DNA from 2 places in the Amycolatopsis thermophila genome. Region 2 is predicted to be linked to the other one. Evidence: predicted binding sites of a transcription regulator. Region 2 holds the regulator's gene; the other holds the start of a gene.
What was found. Region 2 encodes HspR, which represses chaperone genes until heat shock. Its sites were predicted from a motif close to ANNTTGAGTNNNNNNNACTCAANNT; they were not measured.

Region 1: the regulator HspR is predicted to act here: its motif matches at 3,685-3,709, upstream of lon (endopeptidase La).

Annotation. Positions count from the first base shown of each region.
Region 1 covers NZ_JAUSUT010000001.1:1,612,541-1,628,184, forward strand. The annotation lists gene rpmG (50S ribosomal protein L33) at 1-125, opposite strand, end outside; tRNA gene FB470_RS07970 (tRNA-Met) at 302-374, opposite strand; tRNA gene FB470_RS07975 (tRNA-Thr) at 428-500, opposite strand; gene FB470_RS07980 (putative bifunctional diguanylate cyclase/phosphodiesterase) at 577-3,192, opposite strand; gene lon (endopeptidase La) at 3,727-6,129, shown strand; gene FB470_RS07990 (DedA family protein) at 6,180-6,818, opposite strand; gene FB470_RS07995 (sensor histidine kinase) at 6,926-8,056, shown strand; gene FB470_RS08000 (response regulator transcription factor) at 8,047-8,691, shown strand; gene FB470_RS08005 (sporulation protein) at 8,776-9,714, shown strand; gene FB470_RS08010 (multicopper oxidase family protein) at 9,715-11,196, opposite strand; gene FB470_RS08015 (sensor histidine kinase) at 11,305-12,432, shown strand; gene FB470_RS08020 (response regulator) at 12,429-13,088, shown strand; gene FB470_RS08025 (LysR family transcriptional regulator) at 13,169-14,116, opposite strand; gene FB470_RS08030 (glycosyltransferase family 4 protein) at 14,357-15,520, shown strand; gene FB470_RS08035 (amylo-alpha-1,6-glucosidase) at 15,517-15,644, shown strand, end outside.
Region 2 covers NZ_JAUSUT010000001.1:2,520,480-2,536,123, reverse strand. The annotation lists gene FB470_RS12560 (TetR/AcrR family transcriptional regulator) at 1-201, opposite strand, end outside; gene FB470_RS12555 (cation diffusion facilitator family transporter) at 254-1,258, opposite strand; gene FB470_RS12550 (DUF742 domain-containing protein) at 1,279-1,749, opposite strand; gene FB470_RS12545 ((Fe-S)-binding protein) at 2,144-4,429, opposite strand; gene FB470_RS12540 (DMT family transporter) at 4,577-4,900, shown strand; gene FB470_RS12535 (TetR/AcrR family transcriptional regulator) at 4,914-5,474, shown strand; gene FB470_RS12530 (YbhB/YbcL family Raf kinase inhibitor-like protein) at 6,194-6,730, opposite strand; gene FB470_RS12525 (DUF4097 family beta strand repeat-containing protein) at 6,878-7,549, shown strand; gene FB470_RS12520 (alpha/beta hydrolase) at 7,546-8,925, shown strand; gene dnaK (molecular chaperone DnaK) at 9,060-10,916, shown strand; gene grpE (nucleotide exchange factor GrpE) at 10,913-11,599, shown strand; gene dnaJ (molecular chaperone DnaJ) at 11,629-12,810, shown strand; gene FB470_RS12500 (heat shock protein transcriptional repressor HspR) at 12,807-13,244, shown strand; gene FB470_RS12495 (dienelactone hydrolase family protein) at 13,511-14,206, opposite strand; gene FB470_RS12490 (globin domain-containing protein) at 14,216-15,388, opposite strand.

The sequences.
Region 1 (15,644 bases), 910 kb from region 2:
GGGCAGAACTTCTTCATCTCCAGGCGATCCGGGTCGTTGCGCCGGTTCTTCTTGGTGATGTAGTTGCGGTGCTTGCAGACCTCGCACGCCAGCGTGATCTTCGGTCGCACGTCGGTGGCAGCCACAGCAAAGCCTTTCTCTACACAACGAACCCCCCACAGGCGACGATAACCTCATCAGCCGCCCCATGTGGGGGTCCAGGGGGCTCTCCCCCTGGCGGGGGTTCGGGGGTCCGACCCCCGATGCAATGGCGAAGCGGAGCCGGCTCACGCAGTCCGTGAGCACAGTCCGCCCATCCGCGTAGCGGTGGCCGGACTTGAACCGGCGACACAGCGATTATGAGCCGCTTGCTCTACCGACTGAGCTACACCGCCTTGACCGGCCGTCAGGCTCCCCCGCCTGAGCGGGAGTGGCCTGCTGACCACCGAGCCCCAATACGGAATCGAACCGTAGACCTTCTCCTTACCATGGAGACGCTCTGCCGACTGAGCTATTGGGGCGAGTCCAACGCCTGAACGTTGAAGCCTCGAAGAGATTACATGGCCCACCGGGTACCTCCCGCAGGGGGGTCCCCTTTCACGTGAGCAGCGTCAGGACCGTCTCCATCTTCCGCCCGACCGACCGCGCGGTGCGGGCCTGAAGCCAGGCCTCCAGGCGGTCCTCGGCCAGCGGACGCGAGATCAGGTAGCCCTGGGCGACGTCGCAGCCCATCGCCTCCAGCTGGTCCCGCGCGACGTCCTCCTCGACGCCCTCGGCCACCACGGCCAGGCCCAGCGAGTGGCCCAGCTCGACGATCGAGCGCACCACGGCCAGGTCGCCGAGGTCGGTGCCCATGCCCAGCACGAAGCTCTTGTCGATCTTGACCTCGTCCACCGGCAGCTGCCGCAGGTAGGCCAGCGACGAGTAGCCGGTACCGAAGTCGTCGACCGCGAGCACGATCCCGAGACCGTGCAGCTCCCGCAGGATCGGCAGCGCCTTCTGCGGGTCGGCCATGACGCCGGACTCGGTGAGCTCGAACGTGAGCAGCTCGGGCGGCACGTCGAACTTGCGCAGCGCCTCGACGACCTTGCGCGGGAAGTCCTCGTCGGCCAGGTTCCGCACGGACAGGTTGACCGCGACCGAGATCCGCAGGCCCTCGTCCATCCACTTGCGGACCCGGATCAGCGACTGCTCGAGCACGAACCCGGTCAGCACGCCGACCAGGCCTGCGGCCTCGACGGCGGGCACGAACTCGTCCGGGTCGAGCCGGCCGAACTCGGGGTGCTGCCAGCGCACCAGCGCCTCCACGCCGAGCACCTGCTTGCTCGGCAGCGAGACCTTCGGCTGGTAGTGGACGCTGACCTGGCCCTCCTCGATGGCCTGCCGGAACTGGGTGACCATCTGGAACCGGCGCAGGAAGATCTGGCCCATGCTGGGCACGTACCCCCGGACCTCCTCGCCGCCGCGGGTGGCGCGGACGGCGACGTCGGCGCGCTGCAGCAGGGCGTCCACGTCACCGGCGTCGAGGGTGTCGTCATCGGCCGCGGAGGCGTACCCGACCATCGCGTTCGCCTCGACCGTCAGCCGGTCCACGGGGTAAGGCACGGACAGCTGGGCCCGCAGCAGTTCGGCGGCGTCGTGCACGCCCTCGTCGCACACGCCGGTGAGCAGCGCGGCGAAGGAGGCGCCCTCGAGCCGGGCCAGCGGCACGTCGGGGCCGAGCGCGTCGCGCAGGCGGCGCCCGGCGGCGATCACCATCCGGTCCGCCCAGGCGTAGCCGAGCGCGTCGCTGACGGCGGAGAACACGTCGAGGTCGATGCGCAGCACCACCGAGTCCGGGTGCTCGGCCAGCGGTTCGCGGGCGACCTGCCGGAAGCCGGGCCGGTTGAGCAGGCCGGTCAGCGGGTCGTGGTAGGCGTCGTGGCGCAGGGTCGCGAGCAGGCGGCGGTTGTCCAGCGCCGTCGCCAGGTGGCTCGCCATGGTGCCGAGCAGCTGCACGTCGTACTTGCCGAACCCGCGCCAGCGGGAGAGCCGGTCGTGGGCCTCGACCACGCCGAGCAGCTGGTTCGCGCTGCGCAGCGGGACGACGAGCGCCTCCTGCGCGCCGCGGACGAGCAGCCCGCCGGCGATGTCGCTGGTGGCCTCGGTGATGCGGAAGTGGCGCACGTGCGAACCGGGCAGGCGCAGCAACGGGTCGTCGGCGGGCAGGTCGGCCGAGGGCATCGGCTCCCCCGCCACGACGGCCCGCATGTCGGCGGTGGGTTCGAGCCGCAGCCGCAGCACGACACGCCCGGCGGAGAGCTGGTCCTTGATGCGCTCGGCGATGGTCTGCCACTCGCTGACGTTCACCCCGGCGGCCAGGTCGTCGGCGCCGCTGGCCGGACGCGCCGCGGCCTGCTGGCCGGACCGGGCGACCATCAGGCTCACGTCGGAGAGCGCTTCCATGTCCCGCTGCTCGCGCAGCAGGTCGGAGTAGGCCCAGTAGAGCGCGGACAGCCCGGCGAACACGGCGAGCACCAGCGGCCACGCGTTGGCCGAGCCGGCGATCACCAGGTAACCGCTCAGGCCGACCGAGGCGTTGACGAACCCGACGACGAGGATGCGGCCGGTGAGCCGCAGCGCGGTGCCGATCCGCATCCGGCGGCGCAGCACGCGGACGGCGGCCAGCGCCAGCAGGGTGCTCGTCAGCGGCGCGGTCAGCGTGCCGGCGAGCGCCGCGGGCCAGGTCATCTCGGTCGTGCCCATGATCCGCTCGACCAGCCCGGCGACCGCGAACGCGCTGGTGATCTCGAGCAGGAAGGCGCCGGCGTTGTAGAGCACCCGGCCGGAGACGCGGCGCACGACGAGCGTGCTGATCCCGGCCACCAGGTGCGCGGCGAGCACGACCTCGTACGGCGCGACGAAGAAGCCGATGACCAGCGGGATCTCGGTGAAGGAGATGGTCCAGGAGATGCCGGACCGGACGTCGACGTTGATGCCGAGCTGCTCGGCGAGCAGGAACGACAGGGCCAGCACCGGGCCGATCCACCAGAGCTTCGCCGAGCCGTGGAACGGCAGCCACAGCGAGACGGCGGCGGCGGTGAGCACACCGACGGAGAAGACGGTCAGCGTGTAGACCCGGAAGCGGCGCTCGTCCGCTCGCGCCTCGGCACCACCAGCATTGGCGGCTGCCGCCGGGATGGGGCCGTCGGGCCTGCCATCGGAGTCCGGCATGCAACCTCCTTCCACCCATTCGCCCCAGTGCGCCCGCCTGTACTCATCGCGCACGAGATGGTGATCTCTGTGCGAATGAGGGGATCACTGTACCCCGGAGGGCGTACTTCGGCCTCGTTCCGGCCGCCATGACATCACCTCATAGTTAACAACGCGCCAACTACGGTGACCAGCGGAGACTTCCGGGTGACGTGATCTTTCCGACGATCGCTCCGGGTAATCGGCGTTAAGCGCCACTCCCCCGCTACCACGCGTTCGCCCCGCCTCTCGGTGCTGCACTCCTTCGCACGTGTCGCGATTCCCCACCGAACGCGATTACGAGGGCCGATGACGCAGCGTGGTGTGGTGCATTACACCCCGGAAAACGTTTCCCGCAATGCGACGAGCGTCTCACTTCCAGCCGCCGGAACCGCTGGCACGAGGGCACCGGATTATTCCCCGACCCCGTCCGCTGCGAGCGAACTACCTGCGGAAACAAACTCGCCCTCGACAAAGTTGAGTTAGGCAGACTCAACCAGGTAGGGAGCAATCAGAATGACCGACACCAGGCTCCTCCCCGTTCTGCCCCTCGACGACGACGTGGTGCTGCCCGGCATGATCGTGCCGCTGGAGCTCGACGACCCCGAGACGCGGGCCGCGGTCGACTCCGCGCAGGCGAAAGCGCCGGGCGCCGCGTCGTTCCCGGGCATCCGATCGCTCCCGGCCGCCCAGGCCGAGGTCCTGATCGTGCCGAGGGTGCACGGGGAGTACGCCGAGCTGGGCACCGTCGCGACCATCGAGCGCGTCGGGCGCATTCCCGGCGGCAAGGCCGCCGTCCTGCTGCGGGCCACCCGCCGCGCGCGGGTCGGCGACAACGGCGACGGCCCCGGCGCGGCGCGCTGGGTGTACGCCGAGCCGGTCGCCGAGATCGCCGGCGAGCGGGCCCGCGCGCTGGCCGGCGAATACAAGACCGTCGTGATCTCGATCCTCCAGCAGCGCGGCGGCTGGCAGATGATCGACGCGGTGCAGCAGGTCGAGGACCCGTCGGCGATCGCCGACCTCGCCGGGAACTCGCCGTTCCTGAGCACCGAGCAGAAGCTGGACCTGTTGCGGGCGCTCGACGTCGCCGAGCGGCTGGACAAGGCGCTGGAGTGGAGCCGGGAGTACCTGGCCGAGCTCGAGGTCACCGACACCATCCGCAAGGACGTCGCCGAGGGCATGGAGAAGCAGCAGAAGGAATTCCTGCTGCGCCGCCAGCTGGAGGCGATCCGCAAGGAACTGGGCGAGCTGGACGGCACCGCCGACTCCGACGACTACCGCACCCGCGTGGAGAAGGCCGGCCTGCCGGAGCACGTCCGCACGGCCGCGCTGGCCGAGGTCGAGAAGCTGGAGCGCACCTCCGAGCAGTCCCCCGAGGGCGGCTGGATCCGCACGTGGCTGGACACCGTCCTGGAGCTGCCTTGGACTTCACGAACGACCGACCGCTATGACATCGCGGCGGCGCGGGCCGTGCTCGACGCCGACCACGCGGGCCTGGACGACGTGAAGGAACGCATCATCGAGTACCTGGCCGTGCGCGCCCGGCGCGCCGAGAGCGGTCAGGGGCAGGTCGGCGGCCGGCACTCCGGAGCCGTGCTGGCGCTGGTCGGCCCTCCGGGTGTCGGCAAGACGTCGCTCGGTGAATCCGTCGCCCGGGCGATGGGGCGCAAGTTCGTCCGCGTCGCGCTCGGCGGTGTCCGGGACGAGGCGGAGATCCGCGGCCACCGGCGCACCTACGTCGGCGCGCTGCCCGGCCGGATCGTCCGCGCGATCAAGGAGGCCGGGTCGATGAACCCGGTCGTCCTGCTCGACGAGGTGGACAAGGTGGGCGCGGACTACCGCGGCGACCCGACCGCGGCGCTGCTGGAGGTGCTCGACCCCGAGCAGAACCACACGTTCCGCGACCACTACCTCGAGGTCGAGCTGGACCTGTCGGACGTGGTGTTCCTCGCCACGGCCAACGCGCTGGAGACCATCCCCGGCCCGCTGCTGGACCGGATGGAGCTGGTGACGCTGGACGGCTACACCGAGCACGAGAAGGTCGTCATCGGCCGCGACCACCTGCTGCCGCGCGAGCTGGAGCGGGCCGGGCTGGGCCGCGACGACGTGCGGTTCACCGACGCGGCGCTGAGCCGGATCGCCGCCGAGTACACCCGCGAGGCGGGCGTGCGCGACGCGAACCGGACGATCGCGAAGGTGCTGCGCAAGATCGCGACCCGGGTCGCGCTGGCGGAGGCGACGCTGCCGGTGACCGTCGACGCGGCGGACCTGGAGCGCTACCTCGGCCGGCCGCGGCACCTGCCGGAGTCGGCGCTGCCCGCCTCGACCCAGCGGACCGCGACGCCGGGCGTGGCGACCGGTCTGGCCGTGACCGGCGCGGGCGGGGACGTCCTCTACATCGAGGCGTCGCTGGCCGATCCCGAGTCGGGCAGCTCCGGGCTCACGCTCACCGGTCAGCTGGGTGACGTGATGAAGGAGTCGGTGCAGATCGCGCTGTCCTACCTGCGCTCGCACGGCGCCGAACTGGAACTGCCGGTCGGCGACCTGAAGGACCGGGGCGTGCACGTCCACGTCCCCGCGGGCGCGGTGCCCAAGGACGGCCCGTCGGCGGGCATCACGATGACCACCGCGCTGGCGTCGCTGCTGTCCGGCCGCGTGGTGCGGGCCGACGTGGCGATGACCGGTGAGGTGTCGCTGACCGGGCGCGTCCTGCCGATCGGCGGGGTCAAGCAGAAGCTGCTGGCCGCGCACCGGGCCGGGATGAAGACGGTGATCATCCCGCAGCGCAACGAGCCGGACCTCGACGACGTCCCCGCGGACGTGCTGGCCCAGCTCGACGTGCACCCGGTGTCGAACGTCCGAGAGGTTCTCGACCTGGCGCTGGCGCCGGCCACCACCCCCGTGGCCCGTGCCGCCTGACGCCCTCCGGAGAGGCCGCCCTCCTTCCCCCGGGAGGGCGGCCTCTTGTTTCACGCCCGTGCGCGGGCGCGCAGCCGGGTGACGACGAACACGGCGAGCGCGACGACGACCGCCGCGATCACGACGTACTGGAAGATCCCGGCGTAGTCGTTCACCACGTGCCAGTTCGCGCCGAGCAGGTAGCCGGCGACGACGAAGATCGTGTTCCAGATCAGGCTGCCCAGCGCGGTGAGCACGAGGAATCGGCCGAACGGCATCCGCTCGATCCCCGCCGGCAGTGAGATGAGGCTGCGGAAGATCGGAACCATCCGGCCGAAGAACACCGCCTTGGTGCCGTGCCGGGCGAACCACGCCTCGGTGCGGTCGAAGTCGGAGGACTTGACCAGCGGGACGCGCAGCAGCAGCGCGCGGGTGCGCTCGCGGCCGAGCCACGCGCCCAGGCAGTAGACGATGATCGCGCCGGCGACCGAGCCGAACGTGGTCCAGGCCAGCGCGCCGAGCAGGCTGAACGTGCCCTGGCTCGCGGAGAACCCGGCGAGCGGCAGCACGAGTTCGCTGGGGATGGGCGGGAACAGGTTGTCCAGGCCGACGATGACGGCCGCGCCCGGGCCGCCGAGCGAGTCCATGAGCGAGACGGCCCAGCCCGCGAGTCCCCCGAGCGGTTCGGCCTGTGCGAGGTGAAGATCCATGGCTCGAAGGTAGGAATCCCGTGGCGGCGGGACCATGCGGTGCGGCACCCGGTCGTCCTGCGGAAAACCTCAGTACCGGCCCGGCGGAACCCGGCTAGCCTCGGATCATGCCCACTGTGGACCTGCGCCGGGCGTCGCGCGTGACGGCGGGGCTCGCACTCGGTGCGCTGTCGGCGTTCATCGAGGCGGTCTTCGTCGTGCTCGCCACGCTGGTGTCGGTGGTGCCTGCCGCGCGGTCCGCGGTGTTCCGGGCCACCCGGTGGTTCGCGGAGCTGGAACGGTCCCGGCTGCGCGGCTACCTGGACCAGGCGACCTCGGACGACTACGGGGACTGGCGTGCGCTGCGGTACCTGGGGGCGCGCAGTGTGGTGGGCGGTCTGGGCGCGGGCGTGTTCGCGCTCATCGGGCTGGGGCTGGCGACGGCGGCGATCACGGTGTGGCAGCTGTTGACCGGGCAGCCGCTCGGCGAGGACGACGACTGGTACGACGTGCCCGGGCTGCTGCTGATGGGCGCACTGCTGATCTTCCTCGCGGTGCAGGGGCTCATCGGCGTCGCCGCGCTGGAGCGGCGGCTGGCGCACCACTTCTCCGGGCCCACGAAACAGGAACGGTTGCAGCGCCGGGTCGACGCGCTGACGCACAGCCGCGCCGAGGTGGTCGAGGCGGTCAACGACGAGCGGCGGCGCATCGAGCGCGACCTGCACGACGGGGTGCAGCAGCGGATCGTGTCACTGGGCATGCTGCTCGGGCGGGCGCGGCGGGCGCGGGACGCGGAGCGGGCCTCGGCGCTGTTGCGGCAGGCGCACGAGGAGACGCAGCTGGCGTTGCAGGAACTGCGGGACGTGGCGTGGCGGGTGTACCCGATCGCGCTGGACGAAGGCGGGCTCGGCACGGCTTTGGAGGCGCTCGCCGAGCGGTCGAGCCTGCCGGTCGAGCTGCGGTGCGCGCTGGACGCGCGGGTGGACCCGGCGACCGAGACGGTGGCCTACTTCGTGGCCTCGGAGGCGGTGACGAACGCGATCAAGCACTCGGCCGCGAGCCGGATCGAGATCGCGGTGTCACGCTCCGGGCGGATGCTGTCCGTCAGCATCATCGACGACGGCGTCGGCGGGGCGTGCCCGTCCGGCAACGGCCTGTCCGGCCTGGCGCGCCGAGTCGGCGCGGCGGACGGCGTGTTCACAGTGGACAGTCCGGCCGGCGGGCCGACGGTGGTCCGGGCGGAGCTGCCGTGCGCGTGATCCTGGCCGAGGACTCGACGTTGCTGCGCGAAGGGCTGATCCGGCTGCTCGCGGAGGAGGGCCACGAGGTGCTGGCCGCGGTGGGCACCGCGGTGGAGTTGCTCGACGCGGTGTCCCGCCGGCAGCCCGACGTGGTGGTCACCGACATCCGGATGCCGCCGCACCACACCGACGAAGGCCTGCGGGCGGCGCTGGAGATCCGCCGGCGGTGGCCCGGCGTCGGGGTGCTGGTGCTGTCGCAGTACGTCGAGAAGCGGTACGCGACCGAGCTCATCACCGACGACGGCGGCCGGGTCGGCTACCTGCTGAAGGACCGGGTCATGCAGGTCGGCGAGTTCCTCGACGCCCTGGAGCGGGTCGGGTCCGGGGGTGCGGCGTTCGACCCGGAGGTCGTCCGGCGGCTGCTGGCGCGCACCACGCACGCCGACCCGCTCGCGACGCTGACCGCGCGCGAGAGCCAGGTGCTGGCGAAGATGGCGGAGGGGCAGACGAACGCGGGCATCGCGGCCGAGCTGTTCGTGTCGCAGTCCGCGGTGGAAAAGCACGTGAACGCGATCTTCGACAAGCTCGCGTTGAGCCGGACGAGCGGGTACAGCCGGCGGGTGCTGGCGGTGCTGCGGTACCTGGGGTCCTGACCGGCCGGCACCGCCGGTACCGCCGGAGCCGGTAGCCTCGATCTTGAGCCTGATTTGTCCGGATTTCCCCAGGAGGACCCTCGCATGTTCAAGCGGATGCTCAGCGCTTTCGCCGTCGGTGGGCCGTCGGTCGACACCGTGCTCGACTCGCCGCACTCGGCGCCCGGGCGGGTGCTCACCGGGGAGGTCCGCATCCGGGGCGGCAGCGCCGACGCGACCCTCGACCAGGTGGTGTTGTCGCTGGTCACGCGGGTCGAGATCGAGCGCGGCGGGCACGAGTCCGCGGCCACCGGGGAGTTCCACCGGCAGCTCGCGCAGCAGGGCGTGCGCGTCCCGGCCGGGCAGCTCGTCACCGTTCCCTTCGACCTGCGGCTGCCGTGGGAAACGCCCATCACCGCGGTCGGCGACACGCCCCTGCACGGCATGGCGGTCGGCGTGCGGACGGAACTCGTCATCGCGGGCGCGCCGGACAAGGGTGACCTCGACCCGGTCCACGTGCACCCCCTCCCCTCGCAGGACCGGGTGCTCGACGCGTTCGGCGAGCTCGGCTTCCGCTTCCGCACGGCCGACGTGGAGGCCGGCCGGCTCTCCGGCGTCCGGCAGGAGCTGGGCTTCTACCAGGAGATCGAGTTCTTCCCGCCCGCCGGGTTCGCCGGGCGCGTCAACGAGGTCGAGCTGACGTTCGTCGCCGGGCCGCACGACCTCACCGTGGTCCTCGAGGCCGACCGGCGCGGCCCCTTCCGGCGGGCCGGTGGCGACTCATCCGGCCGCTTCCACCTCTCGCACGCCGAAGCGGAAAACGCCGACTGGACCGCGCTGATCGGCCAGTGGCTGAGCGAAACCGCCCAGCGCGGCGGGCAACCCGCGTTCGGCAACCCGGCGTTCGGCGGCCACCACCCCGGCCACCACGGGCGCGGCATGGGCGTCGGCGGCATGGTCGCCGGCGCGGCCGCGGGTGTCGTCGGCGGCATGATCATGGGCGAGATGCTGGAGGAAGCCTTCGAGGGCGACTTCGAGGAGTGATCACCGCACCCGGAAGTTCGCCATCATCATCATGTCCTCGTGCTCCAGGTTGTGGCAGTGCAGGACGTACTTCCCGCGGTAACCGTCGAAGTGGACGAGCACCTCGGCCTGGTCACCGCTGGCCAGGTCGACGGTGTCCTTCCACCCCCGCGTGTACCGGCCGGCGCCGAGCACCTGGAACGGCGCCAGGTGGACGTGCACCGGGTGCGGCACGTTCTGCGCCCGGAACCGCCACAGCTCGACCGAACCCAGCGTGGGCTCGGCCGCGACGGAACCGGCGCCGAACGGCTCCCCGTTGACCGTCCACAGTGTCATCCCGTGCTGCTCGGCCCCGCCGCGCCGGAAGGTGAACTCGCGCTCGGCCACCGCATCCGCGCGGGACAACGGCCGGACGTCGGCCAGTCGCGTTGGGACGGCGCTGTCGTCGGCGGCCCGGTGCGTGACCACGAACCGCATCACGCGCGCCGTCCCGTCCTCGCCGAGCCGGTTCACCAGCGTGACCTCTTCCCCCGGCGGGTAGCCGGAGAAGTCGACCACGACGTCGAACCGTTCGGCCTGCGCGATCTGCAGCTGGTCGTGCGCGACCGGCGCGGCCAGCAGCCCCTGGTCGCTGCCGATCTGCACGAACCCGGGTCCCGGCGGGTCCAGCGCGAGCCGGTACCGGCGCGCGTTGGAGGCGTTCAGGATCCGGAACCGGTAGCGCGCGGCGGCCACCTCCAGCACCGGCCACGGCGCGCCGTTCACCAGCACGCAATCGCCGAGCACGCCGCTCACGAAATCGCGGGTGACGCCCGGGTGGCCGAGCAGGGACGGGTCGGTCGAGGGGTAGGCGAACGAGCCGTCCTCGGCGAACGACCGGTCCGCGATCATCAGCGGCACCTCCCGCTCGCCGCGCGGCAGGGGCAGCGCGTCCTCCTCGTCGTCGCGGTGCAGGTGGAACCCGGCGAGGCCGCGGTAGACCTGCGGGCCCGTGAAGTCGGCCCGGTGGTCGTGATACCAGAGCGTCGCCGCCGGCTGGTCCAGCGGGTAGACGTACTCGCGCGCGGCGCCGGGTGCGACGAGGTCCAGCGGATAGCCGTCGTGTTCGGGCGGGGTCCGTCCGCCGTGCAGGTGGACCGCGACCGGCACGCCGAGCTCGTTGCGCTGCCGGACGACGGTGGTGCGCCCGCGGCGGGACTCCAGCGTGGGGCCGGGGAAGACGCCGTCGTACCCCCACACCGTCGTCCGCAGGCCGGGCAGGATCTCCACGGGCGCCGCGCGCTGGGTGATCTCGTAGTAGTCGGTGGTGGCGTCGGTGCGCACCGGTTCGAGCACCGGCGGCACCGGCAGCGGCACGGTGAACGGCTCGGGCAGGTTCGCCGTGCTGCGCAACAGGGTTCCGGCGCTGGACTCGGTCTCGGTGTTGGCGCCGCCGGCGGCACACCCGGCCAGCAGCAGTCCGCCCGCGGTGACGCGGAACAGGGTGCGCCGGGAAAGCGTCATGCGGCCCGACCGTAGGCGGGTCCGGCCCCCGGGTCGTCCGTCCGCTGTCGACGGAGGGGTCAACATCGGACGACTGTGCGGACGCGGTCCGCTGGCTATCCTCGGGGGGTGAGCGAGCGACAGCGCGTGCTCGCCGACGCCGCGCTCGGGATCGCGACCTCAGCGGTGGTCGCCGTCGCCATCGCGATGGACCTCGGCGGCGCGCGAGCACCGGACCCGGTGGCCTACCTGTTCGCGGCGGGCCTGGGCGCGCTCATGTTCGTGCGGCGCCGGTTCCCGGTACTCGCGCTGACGGCGACCGCGGCCGGGCTGCTCGCCTACTACGCGGCCGGCTACCCGCCGGTCGGGCTCGCGCTGCCCGTGTCGGCCGCGTTGTACTCGGCGGCCGAGGCGGGCCGCCCCGCGGTCGCGGCGGCGACGGCGGCGGGACTGGTGCTGGTCAGCACGTTCTTCCGGTTGCGGCAGGGCGAGAACCCGGACTACCTGCTCGGGTTCGAGCTGGCCTCGACGATCGGCCTGATGCTGAGTGCGATCACGCTGGGCAGCACGGTGCGCGCGACCCGCCTGCTGCGCGCCGAACAGCGCCGGACCGCGCGACAGGCCGCCGCGGAACGGGAGTGGGAGGCCCGGCGGCGGGTCGAGGAGGAACGGCTGCGCATCGCACGCGACCTGCACGACGTCGTCGGCCACACCCTCGCCGTGGTGTCGGTCCAGGCCAGCGTGGCCACCGAGGCGCTCGACGACGACCCCGCCGCGGTCCGCTCCGCGCTGGCCGCGATCCGCCGTGCCGGCGACGAAGCGGTCAACGACCTGCGCACCACCCTCGGCCTGCTGACCCGTGACGACGCCGGGCGCGCCCCCGCCGGCAGCCTGCGGCACCTGGACCCGCTGATCGCCTCGACCGCGCTGGACGTGACCGTGTCGACGGACGGCGATCCGGTCCCGCTGCCCGCGGTCGTCGACACCACGGCGTACCGGATCGTGCAGGAGGCCCTGACGAACTGCCTGCGTCACGCGCGGGCGAGCCGGGCCGAGGTCCGGCTCCGCTACGAACCGGACCGCCTCCGGATCAGCGTGCGCGACGACGGGGTGGGCGCCGAACTGCCCGTGCGCGGCGGGCACGGCCTCGACGGCATGCGCGAGCGCGCGGTGCTGCTGGGCGGTTCGGTGACGCTCGAGTCCCGTCCCGGCGCCGGGTTCCTGGTCGACGCGAGCCTGCCGGTGGAGCCGCGGTGATCCGGGTCGCGCTCGCCGATGACCAGCACCTGATGCGGGCCGGCCTGTCCGCGCTGCTGGCGCGCGCCGAGGACATCACGATCGTCGGCGAGGCCGCCGACGGTGCGGAAGCCGTCGAACTGGCGCACACCCGACGGCCGGACGTCGTGCTGATGGACATCCGGATGCCGCGCCTGGACGGCATCGAGGCGACCCGGCGGATCGTCGCGGACCCGCGGCTGCGTGCCGTGCGGGTCGTGGTGCTGACCACGTTCGACACCGACGAGCACATCCTCGACGCGATCCGCGCCGGCGCCTCGGGTTTCCTGCTGAAGAACACCGAACCCGCGGAGCTGCGGGCCGCGGTGCGCACGGTCGCCGGCGGTGAGGCGCTGTTGTCGCCCTCGGTGACCCGGCGGGTCATGGCCACGCTCGCCCGCGGGCACGCCCCGGCCGATCCCGCGCGCCTGGCCCGGCTGACCGAGCGGGAACGGGAGCTGCTCAGGGAGGTCGCCGCCGGGCGGTCCAACGACGAGATCGCGCAGCGGTTGTTCCTCAGCCCGGCCACCACGCGGACCTACGTCAGCCGCCTGCTGTCCAAACTGGACGCTCGTGACCGCGCCCAGCTGGTGCACATCGCCTACGAAACCGGCCTGGTCCGTCCCGGCGGCGCCTAGACTGATCACCGCCGGCAAGGGCAACGTCTTACACGAACTCGACCGCTTCCCGGCCGAGCGCGGGGCGACCACTGACCGAGTCACGCATTGCTCGCCCAGGAGGTGCGCCCCCATGCGGGACGCCAGACCGGCCCGGGGACCGCCGCCAGGCTCCGGAAGTGGCGGATGATCGCGTGGAGCCGCGGGTGCGGGTCCACGCGGCGGAAGATGAGGGACAGCGGGTAGGCGATCGCCGGGCCGGCGACCGGGACGCGGCGCAGGTCGTGGTGCGCCGGCCAGGTCAGGCGGTCGCGCGGGCTGACGAGGGTGGCCACGTCCGGCGAGTCGGCGAGGGTCTCCAGCAGCACCTCGACGCCGAAGTTCGGGCCCGCGCCGTCGATGCGCAGGTCCAGGTCGGCGGCGAGCTCGTCGTAGAACTCCGCCCATTCGCTCCGGGGTGCGATGCCCGGGACCCAGATCCGGTGGCCGCGCAGCTGCGCCGGCGTGACCGTCCGCGCGGCGGCGAGCGGGTGACCCGGGCCGACGAGGAGCTCCAGCGGGACGTCGAGCACGTGGGTCATCCGGACCTCCGGTGGCAGCGTGGCCGGGTCGGTGACCGTGCGGAACGAGGCGTCGATGTCGCCCGCCCGTACGGCGGCGGCCACGACGCGCGGATCGCCGGCCCGCAGGGTCACCACGTCGAGGTCCGTGTCCGGATGCGCCCGCCAGTAGTCGTGCAGGATGACGGCCTGTCCGGTGCGGAACCCGAGGACGTCGATCCGCAGGGCGCGCGAGTTCGGCCGGACCGCGCGGATGCCGCGCTCGACGCCCGCGACGACGGCCCGTGCGTGCGGCAGGAACGCCTGGCCGTCGAGCGTCAGCTCGACCCCGCGGGCGGTGCGGGTGAACAGGCGGACCTCCAGCTCACGCTCCAGTGCGGCGATCCGCTTCGAGACCGCCTGTTGTGTCACCCCCAGCTCGTCCGCGGCGTGTTGCAACTGCCCGAGCTCCGCCGCCCGGACGAACGACCGCACCGCTTCGGTATCCACCGAGCGAGCTTAGGGTTCCCGCCGATCGGGGTGGCCCGGCGGGCAACGGCGCTCGGCCCGGCGATCGCCGCCACCCACCGGCTGTGACCGAGATCTCGCCCTTCCGGTGCTTGCCGCCAAGATCTCTCCTGAGTTAGCACTCTTAGGGGGAGAGTGCTAACTGAAGAGCCGGTCCGAGGAGGCAGCTTGAGCAGCGCGCATCGTCCAGCGTGGAAGGCCCGATCTGTTTCGCACACCGCCGTGCGGCGGGACGATCCCGGCCGCCCGCTTCGCGTGGCGATGGTCGTCCCGCCCTACTTCGACGTTCCCCCGAAGGCCTACGGCGGGGTCGAGGCCGTGGTCGCCGACCTCGCCGACGCCCTCGTCGACCGCGGGCACTCGGTCACGCTCATCGGCGCCGGACGGCCCGGCACGAAGGCCCGGTTCGTCCCGGTGTGGGACCGCACGGTGCCCGAGCTGCTCGGCGAGCCCTACCCCGAGGTCATGCACGCCGTCGCCGCGCGCCGGGCCGTGCAGCGGCTCGCCGCGACCGGCGGTGTCGACGTCGTGCACGACCACACGCTCGCCGGCCCGCTCAACGCACCCGCCTACGGGGTGCCGACCGTGGTCACCGTGCACGGCCCGGTCGGCGAGGACATGGCGCGCTACTACTCGGAACTGGGCGACGACGTGCACCTGGTCGCCATCAGCGACCGGCAGCGCGAGCTGGCGCCGGGTCTGAACTGGATCGGCACCGTCCACAACGCACTGCGCCTGGCCGACTGGCCGTACGAGTCCGAAAAGGACGACTACGCGCTGTTCCTCGGCCGGTTCCACCCGGACAAGGCGCCACACCTCGCACTCGAAGCGGCGCACCGCGCGGGCCTGCGGCTGATCCTGGCCGGCAAGTGCGCCGAGCCCGTCGAGAAGGAGTACTTCGAGCGGGAGGTCCGGCCGCGGCTCACCGAGCACGACCACGTGTTCGGCGTCGCCGACGCGACCGCGAAGCGCGAACTGCTCGCCAAGGCCCGCTGCCTGCTCTTCCCGATCCAGTGGGAGGAACCGTTCGGCATGGTCATGATCGAGGCGATGGCGTGCGGCACCCCGGTGGTGGCGCTGCGGTCCGGTGCGGTGCCGGAGGTCGTCGTCGACGGCGTCACCGGCCTGGTCCGCGACGATCCGGCCGACCTGGTGCGGGCCCTGCACGACGTCCGGCACCTCGATCCGGCGAAGTGCCGGGCGCACGTCGCCGAGCACTTCGACATCGGCGGCCTCGGCGCCGGCTACGAGGCGGCCTACCGGCGCGCGGTCGAGGTCAGCAGCCTCCGGCGGGACTACGCGGCACTGGACTCCGCGCTCGACCGGGCGTACGACCAGATGGACAACGACGGGCCCGCCCTGCAGCCCTCCGGAGGACGGCCATGACGCCCGAGGCGTTCAACGCCGGCGAACCGGTCCCGGTGAGCAGCCCGGGCGGGACGGTCACGCTCGTCGAGGGCAGCACGTTCTGCCTGTCCGGCAACACCGGGGACATCCAGGCGGGCACCTC
Region 2 (15,644 bases):
GAACAGCTCCACGACCAGCTCGGCCTTGCCGGGGAAGTGCTTGTAGACGGTGCCCGTGGCGACGCCGGCCTTCTCCGCGACGGCGCTCACCGAACAGCCCGCGTAGCCGCGCTCGGCCAGGAGCTCGGCGGCGGCGGTCAGGATCGCCTCACGCTGGGCGTCGAGGCGCGCCTGGACCTGCGGGGTGCGTCGGTAGGGCACGTGAAGAAGTGAACCACTGATTCACGGCTTCACGCAAGGGGCCGTGCGCCGGCTACCGCCCGTAGCGCTTCGCGATTTCGCCGTACCGCGCCAGCACGGCGGCACGCAGTTCGGGGTCGCTGCGCGGGACCGGTTCGATGAACACCTCGGTCACGTCGGTGAACTCCTCGTGCAGCTCGGCCGCGAGGCGGACGCACGCGCGTTCCACATCGGAGGCCCCGAGGGCGTCGTCGAAGTCGACCCGCGCGCACACCAGGACGTGGTCCGTTCCGAGCAGCATCGTCTGCAGGTCGACGACGGCCTCGATCTCCGGCGCCGACGCCAGGTGCTCACGCACGCCGCGCACCACCGTCAGGTCCGCCTGGCGCCCGATCAGCAGCCGCAGGTTGGTGCGGCCCAGGATGTAGGCCACGCCCGCCAGCAGCAGGCCGATCAGGATCGACGCGACCCCGTCGTACACCTCCGACCCCGTCACCTGGTGCAGGAACAACCCGGCGAAAGCCAGCACCAGGCCGATCAGGGCCGCGGAGTCCTCCAGGAACACCGTCTTCGGCGCCGGGTCGTCGATGTAGCGCAGGAACTTCCAGATGGTCCGGTTCTGCTCCGCCGCGCCGGCGCGCACCTGGCGGAACGCCTGCGTCCAGGACACAGACTCCATCACGAACGCCAGCGCCAGCACGATGTAGCCGACGATCGGGCTGCTCTGCTCCACCGGCTCGCCGAGGACCGTCGAGATCCCCTCGTACAGCGCGAACGTCGCGCCCGAAGCGAAGATCGACACCGCCGCCAGCAGCGACCAGAAGTAGCGTTCCTTGCCGTAGCCGAACGGGTGTATCACGTCGGCCGGCCTGCCGGAGCGGCGCAGCGCGGTGAGCAGCAGGATCTCGGTGAACGTGTCGGCGACCGAGTGCGCGGCCTCGGACAGCATCGCGCCCGAACCGGTGATGACTCCGGCGATCGCCTTCATGATCGCGATCGCCAGGTTGACACCACCGGCCAGCAGCACGGTCAGGGTGCTTTCGCCCCCGGCGTCCGGGCGCTCCGTTTCCTCGCTCACCGGCCGATCCTACGAGTGGGTCAGAGCCGCTGCAGGCCGTCCAGGACGCGCTTCATGAGCTCGAGCGGCGGCCGCCCCTCGGCGGTCCGCTCGATGCCGTGGATGTGCAGCAGGCCCAGCTCCGCCATGTCGGACAACAGCACCCGGGCCACGCCGAGCGGGATCGACATCCGCGCGGCGACCTCGGCGAGCGACCGGGGGCTGTCCACGATGGCCCGCACCGGCTGGTACTCGGCGTTCAGCGCGGGCCCGGTCCACTTCGCGTCCGCGCGCACGGAGACGAGCGTTTCGATGGCCAGCTCGTAGGCCGAGTGGGTGCGCCCCTTGGTGAGCACGTACGGCCGCACGCGCAGCCGGTTCTCCTCGTCGGGGTCGAGCACCTCGGCGGGGTCCGGCTCGACGGCGGCGGGCTCGGGACGGGGCCGCGGCGAGGGCTTGAACTCCTCGCGCGCTTCGGGGTCCGGCAACGGTTCGGGCTCCGGTTCAGGCACAGGCTGGGGTTCGGCGGCTTCGGTGTACCGAGCGAGCTGCTTCTCGGTGGGGAACCGGGCGCCGGCGGCCCGTTGGGTTTTCGCGGTCTCGGCAGGGGCGGGTGGTGGAGCCGGGGCTTGTGGCTCCGGACCCGTGGTTTCGGCGTGTTCGCCGGTCAGCTTCCTCAGCCGCGTCGCGGACGGGAACCGGGCACCGGCGCGCACGACCGACGGCTCTCCAGCCGGTCCGGTCTCGCCGGGTTCTCCCATGCTCGGCCCCGTTCGCGTGCGTCAGCATCATCCGCGGGCAGCGTCGGCAGCGTGACGAACAGGATAACCCGGTTGTCGATACCCCCACGGCGGGAACGACGAAGGCCACCCCGTCCGTGGACGAGGTGGCCTTCGCGGACCCGGGTTACTTGTCCTCGGCGGGCAGAGACGTCCCCGTGGGCACCTTGTCGGTGGCCGCGTCGGCCGACAACGGGTCCGACTCGGTCGCCGGCAGCGACTCCGCGCCCGGCGCCGGCGCGGGCTGCGGACGGCGCTTGACCGCCGAGAGCAGCAGCTGCGAGACGTCGACGACCTCGACCTTCTCGCTCGCCTTGCCGTCGTTCTGGCGCGCGGTGACGCCGTCGGTGAGCATGACGCGGCAGAACGGGCAACCCGTCGCGATCTTCGACGGCGCGGTGCCGAGCGCCTCGTCGACGCGCTCGATGTTGATCCGCTTGCCGATCTTCTCCTCCATCCACATGCGGGCGCCACCGGCACCGCAGCACATGGACCGGTCGCCGTGCCGCGGCATCTCGCGGAACTGCGCCCCCGACGCCCCGACCAGCTCACGCGGCGCCTCGTACACCTTGTTGTGGCGGCCGAGGTAGCACGGGTCGTGGTAGGTGACGTCGTCCGCGATCGGCGCGACCGGCACCAGCCGCTTCTCCCGCACCAGGCGGTTGAGCAGCTGGGTGTGGTGCACGACCTCGAACTTCCCGCCCAGGTCCGGGTACTCGTTGGCGAGCGTGTTGAAGCAGTGCGCACAGGTCGCGACGATCTTCCGGTTGCCCTGCTCGCGGCCCTCGAACACCGAGTTCAGCACCTCGACGTTCTGCTGCGCGAGCATCTGGAACAGGAACTCGTTGCCGGCGCGGCGGGCGGGGTCACCGGTGCACGACTCCTCCGGGCCGAGCACGGTGTACTTGACGCCGGCGATGTGCAGCAGCTCCGCGACCGCGCGCGTGGTCTTCTTCGCGCGGTCTTCGAACGCGCCCGCGCACCCGACCCAGAACAGGTACTCGGTGTCGCCCAGCTCGCCGTCGAACACCGGCACCTCGAAGTCCAGGTCCTCCGCCCAGGCCATCCGGTCCTTGGCGTTCTGGCCCCACGGGTTGCCCTTGTTCTCCAGGTTCTTGAACATCCCGTTCAGCTCGCTCGGGAAGTTCGACTCGATCATGACCTGGTAGCGGCGCATGTCGACGATGTGGTCGACGTGCTCGATGTCCACCGGGCACTGCTCGACGCAGGCGCCGCAGGTGGTGCACGACCACAGCACGTCCGGGTCGATGACGCCCCCGTCGTCGCCGACCAGCGGCCGCTCGGCCTCGGCCAGGGCGAGGACGTCGATGCCCGCGTACGGGTTCTCGCCGGTCAGGCCCACCTCTTCACCGGTGACGTCCTTCTTGCCGCCGGCGAGCAGGTACGGCGCCTTCGCGTACGCGTGGTCGCGCAGCTGCGTGATGACCAGCTTCGGCGACAGCGGCTTGCCGGTGTTCCACGCCGGGCACTGCGACTGGCAGCGGCCGCACTCGGTGCAGGTGGTGAAGTCGAGCCAGCCCTTCCAGCTGAAGTCCTCGATCTGGCCCGCCCCGAAGACGTCCTTCTCGGGGTCGGCCTCCTCGAAGTCGAGCGGCTTGCCCCCGCTCATCATCGGCTTGAGCGCGCCCAGCGCCGTGCCGCCGTCCGCCTCGCGCTTGAAGTAGATGTTGAAGAAGGCGCTGAAGCGGTGCCAGGCCACACCCATGGTGAGCGTCTGGCCGACGACGTACAGCCAGATCATGCCCGACAGCAGCTTGACCAGCGCGGTGATCGTGACCGCGACCGTGCTGGCCGGCAGGATCTCGGCGAGCGGCTTCGTCACGAAGCTCGTCCACAGCGCCGGGTCCTCGATGCCGCTGGAGATCTTGAACGCCTTCACACCGAGGATGCCCAGCCCCTCGACGATCACCACGGTCTCGACGAAGTAGGCCTGCTTGAAGTTCGACCCGGCGAAGCGCGACTGCCGGTCGGCGCGGCGCGGGTGGTTCAGCTGGCGGATGACCACCAGGACCAGGCCACCGACGACGGTGCCGAGGCCGAGCAGTTCGGTCAGCAGCAGCCAGATGCTCCAGGCGCCGATGATCGGCCAGTGGAAGTGCGGGTCGAACGTCTCGCCGTAGGCCTCGAACCAGGCCAGCGAGCCGATCAGGAAGCCCCACATGACCAGCCAGTGCCACGGGCCGACATGGCGGAACTTGTTCATCCGCGTGTGGGCGGCGAACTCCTTGATGAGCGTCGTGATGCGCGGCCCGAACGGACCGTTCCGGGTCGCGTCCGGTTGTCCGAGGCGGATGATCCGGACCATCCGGTACACGCCGGTGCCGAACATGATCCAAGCGACGATGCTTACGGCGACGCCGACCACGCCCAGCGTGATCTGCAGTGCACCCATGATCGGGGCCTTTCGTCCGTGATGTGGTGGGTTGGCGGGAGCCTATGTGGATTTACCCATGAGTAACCGATCGGCGCGAGTTGAGTCCCACGAGTGTGGCGTAGGACTCCCTGGATATCGGGACGATCGTACCGGTAGTTTGGCCCGGTGGTCGCCTATTTGTTGCTCGCTCTCGCCATCACCGCCGAGGTCACCGCCACTGTTTCGATGAAGTTGTCCGAGGGGTTCACGAAGTTGTGGCCCTCGCTGGTCGTCGTGGCCGGGTACCTCGTGGCGTTCGCGGCACTCGCGAGCGTGCTGAAGCGCGGCATGCCGGTCGGCGTGGCGTACGCGATCTGGGCGGCGGTGGGTGTCGCGGCGGTCGCGGTGATCGGCGTGCTGTTCCTCGGGGAGCCGGTGAACCTGACGATAGTGGCCGGGCTGGTGCTGGTCATCGGGGGCGTGGTGCTGATCGAGGTGGGGTCGGCGTGACGGGAGGTACGTGGTGAAGCCGCAACGCGACGGCCGCCGGGCGCGGGGCGAGAAGCGGCGGCAGGAGATCATCGACGCGACGCTCCGGGTGATCGAGCGGGACGGGGTCGCGGGGGTGACCCACCGGACGGTGGCGGCCGAGGCCGGGGTGCCCACGACCTCGACGACGTACCACTTCGAGACCCTGGACGATCTGTTGATCGCGACGCTGATCTCGTGCGCGCGCGACATGGCGACCGAGGTGTACTGGACGATCGACCGGGCACGCTCGCGCGGCAGCCGGGGAGCTTCGGAAGTGGCAACGCTGCTGGCCGAGGCCCTGGGGCCGCGGCGGGGCCGGACCATGGCCGAGTACGAGCTGTACCTGCTGGCCGCCCGCCGGCCGGAGCTGAGGCCCGCCGCGCGACGGTGGCTGGACGTACTGACGTCCATGGTGCGGCCCGACGACCTGGTGGCGTTGCGGGTCTTCCTGGCCGGCATCGACGGCCTGTTGATCCAAGGCCTGATCGACGACGAGCCGCCCACGGCGGAAGAACTCCGGCCGACGGTGGAGTACCTGCTCAAGCCACGGTGATCGGCGGGATAGCGGGGTTGGGCGGTCGAACGGTCGTTTCGTGTGCGCGGTGGGGCGGTCCGTCGGTGGCGGGGTTGGATGGTCCGTTCATCACCGGTTGAACGGCCGTTCATCGTGTTGAGCGGACCATCCATAACCGGCCGAACCGACCGCTCACGACCAATCGGGCTGACCGCTAATAGCGGGGTGCGGCCGGCCCGCTCATCACCGGTTGAACGGCCCGTTCAGGGCTGGTTGAACGCACCATTCACAACCAAGTTGAGCGGTCTGTTGATGGCGGGGTTGGGCGTCGGCTCATGACCGCGGTTAAGCGGTCCGCTAACGGCTGAGGTTGACGGGCCGGTGCGTATTGGTGATGAACGGTCCGTTCATCGCCGCGCGAATGGTCCGTTCGCGGGGGTGCAAGCGGGCACTTGCATCGGAAGGCCTGGGCATCCGCGAGCATCGATGGCCCTTCTGAACGACAGCACCGAGGGCCTTCTGGTCGAATGCACCGAACGCCCTTCTGCGCGAACCGGGCGCGGGCGGAGCCTCGCGGGCCCGCCCGCCGAGGCGCTCTTCACCTCTTACCTGCGGAACCCAGCTCTCACCCACGGAGCCCAGGGCCCGCCCCACGAGCAGGACCCAGCCCCAGCCGCTGGACTCAGCCCCGGCAGCTGGACTCAGCCGCGGGACGGAGCCCGAAGGCCCCGCCCCGCCAACGGACCAAGGGACAAACCTCAGCCCTTGTTCTCGTACACCGGCGTGATCGTCGCCCGTGCCACGGTCGTGCCGAACATGTTGAACCCCAGGAACGCCGGGGTCGCGCCCTCGGGCAGGTCCAGCGACTCGACGTTCAGCGCGTGCACCACGAAGAAGTACCGGTGCGGCCCGTGCCCGGGAGGCGGCGCCGCACCCAGGAAGTTCTTCACGCCGCCGTCATTCGCCAGCGTCACGGCTCCGGACGGCAGCCCGGAGCCGTCACCGGCGCCGGAGGGCAGTGACGTCACCGAGGCGGGGATGTTGTACACCGCCCAGTGCCAGAAGCCGCTGGCGGTCGGGGCGTCCGGGTCGTAGCACGTCACCGCGAAGCTCTTCGTCTCGGCGGGGAAGCCCTCCCACGCCAGGTGCGGCGACCGGTCCTCACCCCCGGGCACGCCGAACATCCCGCTGAGCTGCGGGGCCGCGAGCGTCTCCCCGTCGGCGACATCATCGCTGCGCACGGTGAAGGCCGGCACCGAGGGCAGGAAGTCGTACGGGTTCGGTGGCTGTGGCATCGATTCCTCCTCGTCACGAAGTGGCCGCTGATCACCCTAGTGCGATTCGGGGTGGCCCCCGGGATGAACCGGGGGCTTCCCCGATACCGGCGCCCACTCCCACGCCATAGCGTGACCCGCACAGCACACAGGACTGGGGAGGACGCAATGGGCAAACCGGCACTCGCGATCGGCGGGGTCGCCCTCATCGTCGCCGGAGCCGGGATCGCACTGGGGTGGAACTGGTGGCCGAACTCGGCCCGCGCGGAAGCCAGCGCCGACGTCACCCAGCCGGTCTCGGTGGTCCAGGTCGACAACGACTCGGGGGACGTGCACGTCCGCATCGAGGACACGGCCACGACCTCGGTGCGCCAGACGTTCCACTACCGGGGCGACCGGCCCGGCGACACCTTCACCGTCGACGGTGGACGGCTCCGGCTCAGCGGATGCGGCCGCGACTGCACGGTCGACTACGACATCGTCGTGCCCCGGGGCACCACCGTGAACGGCGAGGTCCGCTCCGGCGACCTGACCGTCTACGGCGCCGCCTCGGTCGATCTGCGCACCAGCTCCGGCGACATCGAGGTCCGCGACGTCACCGGCCCGGTCACCACCAACGCCAAGTCCGGCGACATCGAGGTGTGGTCGAGCGACCCGCAGGACGTGCGGGCCGAAACCGCCAGCGGCGACATCCGCGTCGTCGTTCCCGCGGGCCGCTACCGCGTCCGCGGGGACACCAAGAGCGGCGACCGGCACATCGACGTGGCGCAGGACCCGGCCGCCCAGCACGCCCTCGACCTCAGCACCCTCAGCGGGGACGTCACGGTGACCAACCGGTGATCCCCGCGCTCACCCTCGCCGCCGCCCTGCTGCTCACCCCGGTCACCGCACCGGCCGCACCCGCGCTGACCTGGCACGACTGCGCCACCCCGGATACCGCCAAGCGCCTGCAGTGCGCCGAGCTGCCGGTCCCGGGCGCGCGGCTGCGGCTGACCCGGCTGCCCGCGCTCGACCCGGCACAGCGCATCGGCTCGCTGCTGGTCAACCCGGGCGGTCCGGGCGGTTCCGGCGCCGATGTGGTCGGCTACGGCGGTCTCGGCCTGGCCACCCCGGAGTTCGCGCAGCTCAACCAGCGGTTCGACATCGTCGGCTTCGACCCGCGCGGCGTGGGCGGCAGCAGCCCGGCGATCGAATGCGGCCCCATGCACGACCCGGCCGTCAGCCGGTTCCCCGCCGACGACGCCGGCTACGAGCGGCTCGTCGCCCACAACCGGGAGGTCGGCCTCACCTGCAGCGGCCCCCGGAACCCGGACACCGGCACGGTCGCGGAGGACGTCGAGCGCATCCGGCTCGCGCTGGGCGAGGAACGAATTTCCTGGCTGGGCGTGTCGTACGGCACCGAGATCGGCGCGCTCTACGCCGCCCGCCACCCGGAACACGTGCGCGCGATGGTCCTGGACGGCGCCGTCGACCACGGCCTGCCGATGCGCCGCGCGATCCTGGACGAGGCCGCCGCCACCGAGCACGGCCTGCTCCGCTTCGCCCAGTGGTGCGCCGGGCCCGGCGTGTGCGGCGACGACCTGCTCGCCCGCTACGACGACCTGATGGCCCACGGCGCACCATCGAGGCAGCTCGGCCGTCGCGCCACCCCGGAGGAACTGGCCGCGGGCGTCTACGCCCACCTCTACTTCCCGCAGCTGTGGCCGCGGCTCGCCGAGGCCGTCCGCGCCGCACCCGAGGACGCGAGCGCCCTGACCGCCGCGATGCCGTTCACCTCGCCGGAGTACCCCGCCTACCGGTCCGTCGGCTGCCAGGACTTCCCGGCGCCGTTCACCGGCCCAGCCGACCTGCGGCGGCTCGCCGACCGGGTCCGGCAGGTCGCGCCGCACAGCTGGCGCTACTCCGAGTTCTGGGACTTCGCCACGGGCTGCCTCGGCTGGCCGGTGCCGGCCGAGAACCCGCCGCACCCCGAGCCGGTCCGGGGCGCCCCGCCGATCCTGGTGGTCGGCGGCGAGCACGACCCGGCGACACCGCTGACCTGGGCCCACTCGCTGAGTACCCGGATCCACGGCAGCGTGCTGCTCACCCACGACGAGGACGGGCACACCGGCGTCTACAACTCCGCCTGTGTGCGCCGCCACGAAGCCGCCTACCTGATTTCGGGTACGCCGGGAACAACACCGCAGACCCGCTCGTTACCCTGTCAGAAAGGTTGAGCGAGCACCACTCAAGTCTGATTGACGCACCAGACGCGCCCGAGATAGAACTTGAGTAGAACCCGCTCAACGCGGGCGCGAAACCGCAGCTCGGAGAGCTGCGCACCAGGCATTGACCAGGAGGGAACATCACCATGGCGCGAGCGGTCGGCATCGACCTCGGCACGACCAACTCGGTCGTCGCCGTCCTGGAGGGCGGCGAGCCGACGGTCATCGCCAACTCGGAAGGGTCCCGCACTACCCCGTCCATCGTCGCCTTCGCGAAGAACGGCGAGGTGCTGACGGGCCAGCCGGCGAAGAACCAGGCCGTGACGAACGTCGACCGGACGATCCGGTCCGTGAAGCGGCACATCGGCACCGACTGGAAGACCGAGATCGACGGCAAGGCCTACACGGCGCAGGAGATCAGCGCGCGCGTGCTGATGAAGCTCAAGCGCGACGCCGAGGCCTACCTCGGTGAGGAGATCACCGACGCGGTCATCACGGTCCCCGCGTACTTCGAGGACGCGCAGCGGCAGGCCACCAAGGAGGCCGGGCAGATCGCCGGCCTGAACGTGCTCCGCATCGTCAACGAGCCCACCGCGGCCGCCCTGGCCTACGGCCTGGACAAGGGCGAGAAGGAGCAGACCATCCTGGTCTTCGACCTCGGTGGTGGCACCTTCGACGTCTCGCTGCTGGAGATCGGCGAGGGCGTCGTCGAGGTCCGGGCCACCAGTGGTGACAACCACCTCGGTGGTGACGACTGGGACCAGCGGATCGTCGACTGGCTGGTGGACAAGTTCAAGGCCAGCCACGGCATCGACCTGACCAAGGACCGGATGGCGCTGCAGCGCATCCGCGAGGCGGCGGAGAAGGCGAAGATCGAGCTGTCCAGCTCGAGCAGCGCGAACATCAACCTGCCCTACATCACGGTCGACGCGGACAAGAACCCGCTGTTCCTGGACGAGACCCTGTCCCGCGCGGAGTTCCAGCGGATCACCTCCGACCTGCTGGACCGCACCAAGGCGCCGTTCAACAACGTCATCCGCGACGCGGGCATCTCGGTCGGCCAGATCGACCACGTGGTGCTCGTCGGTGGTTCCACCCGCATGCCGGCCGTGTCCGACCTGGTCAAGGAGCTGACCGGCGGCAAGGAGCCGAACAAGGGCGTGAACCCGGACGAGGTCGTCGCGGTCGGCGCCGCCCTGCAGGCCGGTGTGCTCAAGGGTGAGGTCAAGGACGTCCTGCTGCTCGACGTGACCCCGCTGTCGCTGGGCATCGAGACCAAGGGCGGCGTGTTCACCAAGCTCATCGAGCGCAACACGACCATCCCGACGAAGCGGTCCGAGATCTTCTCCACGGCGGACGACAACCAGCCGTCGGTGCAGATCCAGGTGTTCCAGGGCGAGCGCGAGATCGCGGCGCAGAACAAGAAGCTCGGCATGTTCGAGCTGACCGGCCTGCCCCCGGCCCCGCGCGGCGTGCCGCAGATCGAGGTCACCTTCGACATCGACGCCAACGGCATCGTGCACGTCACGGCGAAGGACCTGGGCACCAACAAGGAACAGTCGATGACCATCACCGGCGGCTCCGCGCTGCCGAAGGAGGACATCGAGCGCATGGTCCGCGACGCCGAGGAGCACGCGGAGGAGGACCGCAAGCGCCGCGAGGAGGCGGAAACCCGCAACCAGGCCGAGACGCTGGTCTACCAGACCGAGAAGTTCGTCAAGGACAACGACGACAAACTGCCCGAGGACGTCAAGGGCAAGGTCAAGACCGCGATCGACGAGGCCAACGAGGCGCTGAAGGGCACCGACACGGCCAAGATCAAGGAAGCCATCGAGAAGCTGAACACCGCGTCGCAGGAGCTGGGCACGGCCCTGTACGCGAACGCCCAGCAGGCCGGTGGCGCCACCCCGGGTGCCGACCAGGGTGCCGCGGGCGCGACCGACGCCAAGGGCGCGGATGACGTGGTGGACGCCGAGATCGTGGACGAGGACGAGAAGAAGTGACGGGACGCCACTCGAACGACACGGAACAGCAGGAGCCGGTCACCGAGCCCCTGGTCGTGCGGGACAGGCGCAAGATCGACCCGCAGACCGGCGAGCTGCGGACGCCGCCGCCCGCGGAGGCGCCCGACGCCGAGGCCGACGCCGGCCCGTCGCTCGGCGACACGATCGTCGACGAGGCGGTGTCCGCCGCCCCGTCCGACGTCGAGAAGGAGCTCGCGGAGCGCACGGCCGACCTGCAGCGCCTGCAGGCGGAGTTCGCGAACTACCGCAAGCGCGTGGAACGCGACCGCGAGGCCGTGGTGACCGCGGCGAAGGCGTCGGTGGTCGGTGAGCTGCTGCCGCTGCTCGACGACTTCGAGCGGGCCGAGCAGCACGGCGACCTCACCGGCGCGTTCAAGGCGGTGGCGGACAAGCTGGTCGCGAGCCTGCAGCGGATCGGGCTCGAGCCGTTCGGCGCGGAGGGCGACCCCTTCGACCCGAGCGTGCACGAGGCCGTGCAGCACACCACCTCGCCGGACGTGTCCGGACCGACGGTGACCACGGTGCTGCGCCGCGGCTACAAGTTCGGCGACCGGGCCCTGCGGGCCGCGCTGGTGGGCGTCACCGACCACGAGCCGGGCGACGCCCCGGTCGAGGGTGAGCTACCGGTCGAGCAGTTGTCGGATGAGAACACACAGCAGTAAGAGGTATGTGGTGAGAGGAGGAGACGTCCGTGAGTGCACGGGAGTGGATCGGTAAGGACTTCTACCGTGAGCTGGGCGTCTCCTCCGACGCTTCGCAGGACGAGATCAAGAAGGCCTACCGGAAGCTGGCGCGGGCGAACCACCCGGACGCCAACCCCGGCAACACCGACGCCGAGCAGAAGTTCAAGGCGGTGTCGGAGGCCTACGGCGTGCTGTCGGACCCGGCCAAGCGCAAGGAGTACGACGAGGCGCGGCGGCTGTTCGGCTCCGGCGGCGGCCCGGGCGGCTTCGGCTTCCCCGGCGCCGGCGGCGGTGCGGGCGGTTTCGACCTGGGCGACATCTTCGGCCAGACCGCGGGCGCGGGCGCGCAGGGCGGTTTCGGCGGGCTCGGCGACATCCTCGGTGGCCTGTTCGGCCGCCGGGGCCAGCAGAGCACGGCGGCGCGCGGCCAGCGCGGCGCCGACGTCGAGACGGACGTGCGGATCGATTTCGCCGAGGCGGTGAAGGGCGCGACCCTGCCGCTGCGGCTGTCGAGCCCGGCGACCTGCTCGACGTGCCACGGCAACGGCGCCCGTCCGGGCACTTCGCCGCGCACCTGCCCGACCTGCCAGGGGTCGGGGCTGGTGAGCCGCAGCCAGGGCGCGTTCGCGTTCTCCGAGCCGTGCCGCGACTGCCGTGGCCGCGGCCGGATCATCGACGACCCGTGCCCCGAGTGCGGTGGCGAGGGCATCAGCACCCAGACGCGGACGCTGACCGTGCGGGTGCCCGCGGGTGTCGACGACAACCAGCGCATCCGGCTGGCCGGTCAGGGCGAGCCGGGCCGCGGTGGCGCCTCGGCCGGTGACCTGTACGTGCGGGTGCACGTGAACCCGGACCCGGTGTTCGGCCGGTCGGGTAATGATCTGACGATCACGGTCCCGGTGAGCTACCCGGAACTGGCCCTCGGTGCGACGATCACGGTGCCGACGCTGGACGGGAAGGTGTCGGTGAAGGTGCCGGCGGGCACCGGCAGCGGGCGGGTGCTGCGGGTGCGCGGCAAGGGCATCAAGAAGCGGGACGGCTCGCAGGGTGACCTGCTGGTGACGCTGCAGGTGGCCGTGCCGTCGCGGTTGGAGTCTTCGGAGCGGGAGGCGCTCGAGGCGTACGCCAAGGTCGCCGAGAAGCACGACCCGCGTCCGGAGATCACGAAACTGCTCCGTGAGAGGAGTTGATCGAGGTGTTCGGCGGGTTGCCGCACGGGGCCGACGAGGAGACCCCGGTCTTCGTGATCTCCGTGGCCGCGCAGTTGTCCGGCCTGCACGCCCAGACCCTGCGGTCCTACGACCGACTGGGCCTGGTGTCGCCGGGCCGGACCTCCGGCGGCGGGCGACGCTACTCCATGCGGGACATCGCGCTGCTGCGTGAGGTGCAGCGCCTGTCCCAGGAGGAAGGCGTCAACCTGGCGGGCATCAAGCGGATCATCGAGCTGGAAAACCAGGTCGAGGCACTCCAGTCGCGGGTCAACGAGCTGACGGAGGAGCTGGCCGCGGCCTACGCGGCGGCCGAACAAGCCGCAGCCGCGGTGCACCGGTCCTACCGCAAAGACCTCGTACCACTGAAGCAGGAGACGGCGCTCGTCGTGTGGAAACCACGGCGGAAGCGCTAGCACAAGATCCACAGGCCTCGCCAACGGCGGGGCCTGTTTTCTTTGCGCCACGCCCCGGAACCCGGCAACACAAGCCGTCCCGGGACCTTCCCAGACCTCCCCCGCCCCGATCCCCAGCCCGCCTGTGGTCGGCGCCGCGAAGCGGCGAAAAGATCAAGAAATGCCCTCGCCGGACGGGCAGGCTCCGGGATGACGGGGGTTGTCAGGTCGCCTTCGCCGGGTGGTCGCTGTGGTGATCCCGGCTCTCCGTAGCGCACGGCGCTCCGCTAGCGCAGGTGTTCGGCGAAGAAGGCCATCACCCGGCGCCACGCGTCCTCGCTCGCTTCGCGGTTGTAGCTCATGCCGGCGATCTTCAGCAGCACGTTGACCGGGCCGTGGAACTGGTTGGCGAAGCTGTGGCCCGCCGTCGGGTACTCCTTGACGTCGTGGGGCACCCCGCGGGCGGTCAGCTCCCGCTCCAGCTTGTCCGCGGCCCCGCGCAGCGAGAAGTCCTTCTTCCCGTACGACGCCACGACCGGGCACGCATCGTCCAGAACGGACAAATCAGCGGGGAGCCGGCCGTAGTACGGGGCCGACGCGTCGAACCCCCGTGAAGCGGCGACCAGCGCGAAACCGCCGCCCATGCAGAACCCGACCACGCCGACCTTGCCCGTGCAGTCCTCCCGCGACGCCAGCAGCGACCGCGCCGCGTCCAGGTCCTCGAACGCCCGGCCCCTACCCGCGGTCAGCTCCTTGAACACCGACTTCACGCACCGCACGAAACCGCCCCGCGAGTACAGGTCCGGGGACAGCGCCAGGTACCCCGCGGTGGCGAACCGGTCGGTGGTGTTGCGCACGTCGTACGACAGGCCGACCACGTCGTGCACGATCACGACGCCGGGCCACGGCGGCGGGCCGGACACCTCTTCCTGCGGTGCGGCCAGATAACCCCGGATGGTTCCGTCAGCGACAGGGATGTCCATCGGCGCAGGCTAGTCGATCGTGAACGGGTCGTACCTGATCTGATCGAGCGCCGTTCCCGCCACGAGCATCCGGGACACGGTCGCGCGGATCATCGCCGGCGAACCCGACACCAGCACGTCGTGACCGGGCCACGCGCCGTACCGCGTCACGACGTCGGCCAGGGTGCCCTGCTCGCCGCTGACCAGACCGGGCCCGTTCTCCACAACCGGCGTCACGGTCAGCCACGGGTTGCACGCCGCGATCATGCGCAGCCCCTCCAGCGCGTACAGGTCGTCGCGCGTGCGCCCGCCGTAGAACAGGTGCACCTTCGGGTTCTCGGCCCACTGGCTCAGCTCGTCGAGCAGCGCCTGCATCGGCGCGACACCCGTGCCGCCCGCGACCATCAGCACGTCCCGGCCGCTGTCCCGGTCCACGTCCAGCGTTCCCAGCGGCGGACCGAACCGCCACACATCACCCTGCTGGGTGTGGCTCACGATGGCCCGTGACACCCAGCCGCCGTCGACCGCCCGGATGTGGAACTCCAGGGACCCGTCCGGGCGCGGCGCGTTCGCCGGCGACAGGTACCGCCACAGCCGCGGCCGCTGCGGCACCTCGACGCTCAGGTACTGCCCGGCCCGGAACGGGACGTGCCGCTCCGGTTCCAGCCGCACCATCGCCAGGTCCCAGCTCAGCCGCCGGTGCTCGGCCACCCGCGCCGTCCAGTTCGGCGGGTTCGCGTCGGTGGCCGCGGCCTCCTGCATCTGCCGGGCCACGATCGTGAACGCCTCGGCCCACGCGCGCTCGACGTCGGCGGTCCAGTCCGGCCCGAGGTGCGTCTTCATCGCCGCCAGCAGCGCCGTGCCGACCGCCTCGTAGTGGTTGGGCACGACGCCGAACTTGCGGTGGTCGCGGCCGAGCTGCCGCAGGAACGGAACCAGGTCGTCGGGCTGGTCGACCATCTGGCACACGTGGACCAGCGCCCGCACCATGCGGTTGCGCTGCACCTCCATGTTGATCGGGAAGAAGTCCCGCGTGGCCGGCGCCAGGGTGAACAACATGCCGTAGAAGAACTGCGTCACCTCGGGCAGGTACGGCTCGGCCTTCGCCCACGATTCCCGGATCAGGCGCACCATCGCGGCGACGGCAGGCGGCGCCTCCCGGTGCACGGACCGGGGTACGGGACTGACGGGGTCGGCGGTCATGGGATCGGGGCTGCTCCGGGATGCTCGGTCATGCTCGCCGTCGATTATTCACGAACGCGCAACAGCAGGAGCGCGCCACGCAACAGCAGGCCAGAGGGCCCGTCACAGCGTGAATTGATCATGAATAATCCACCCTATCCAGTCAGTCGCAACCCTCTAATGCGAACACGATCCGTCGCAGGGTAACCGTCTCGGGCCCTTTCTTCGCGAAGTTGCTCCTTCCGGGTGGTTCGCCGAAATCGCTCGACCAGTGGGA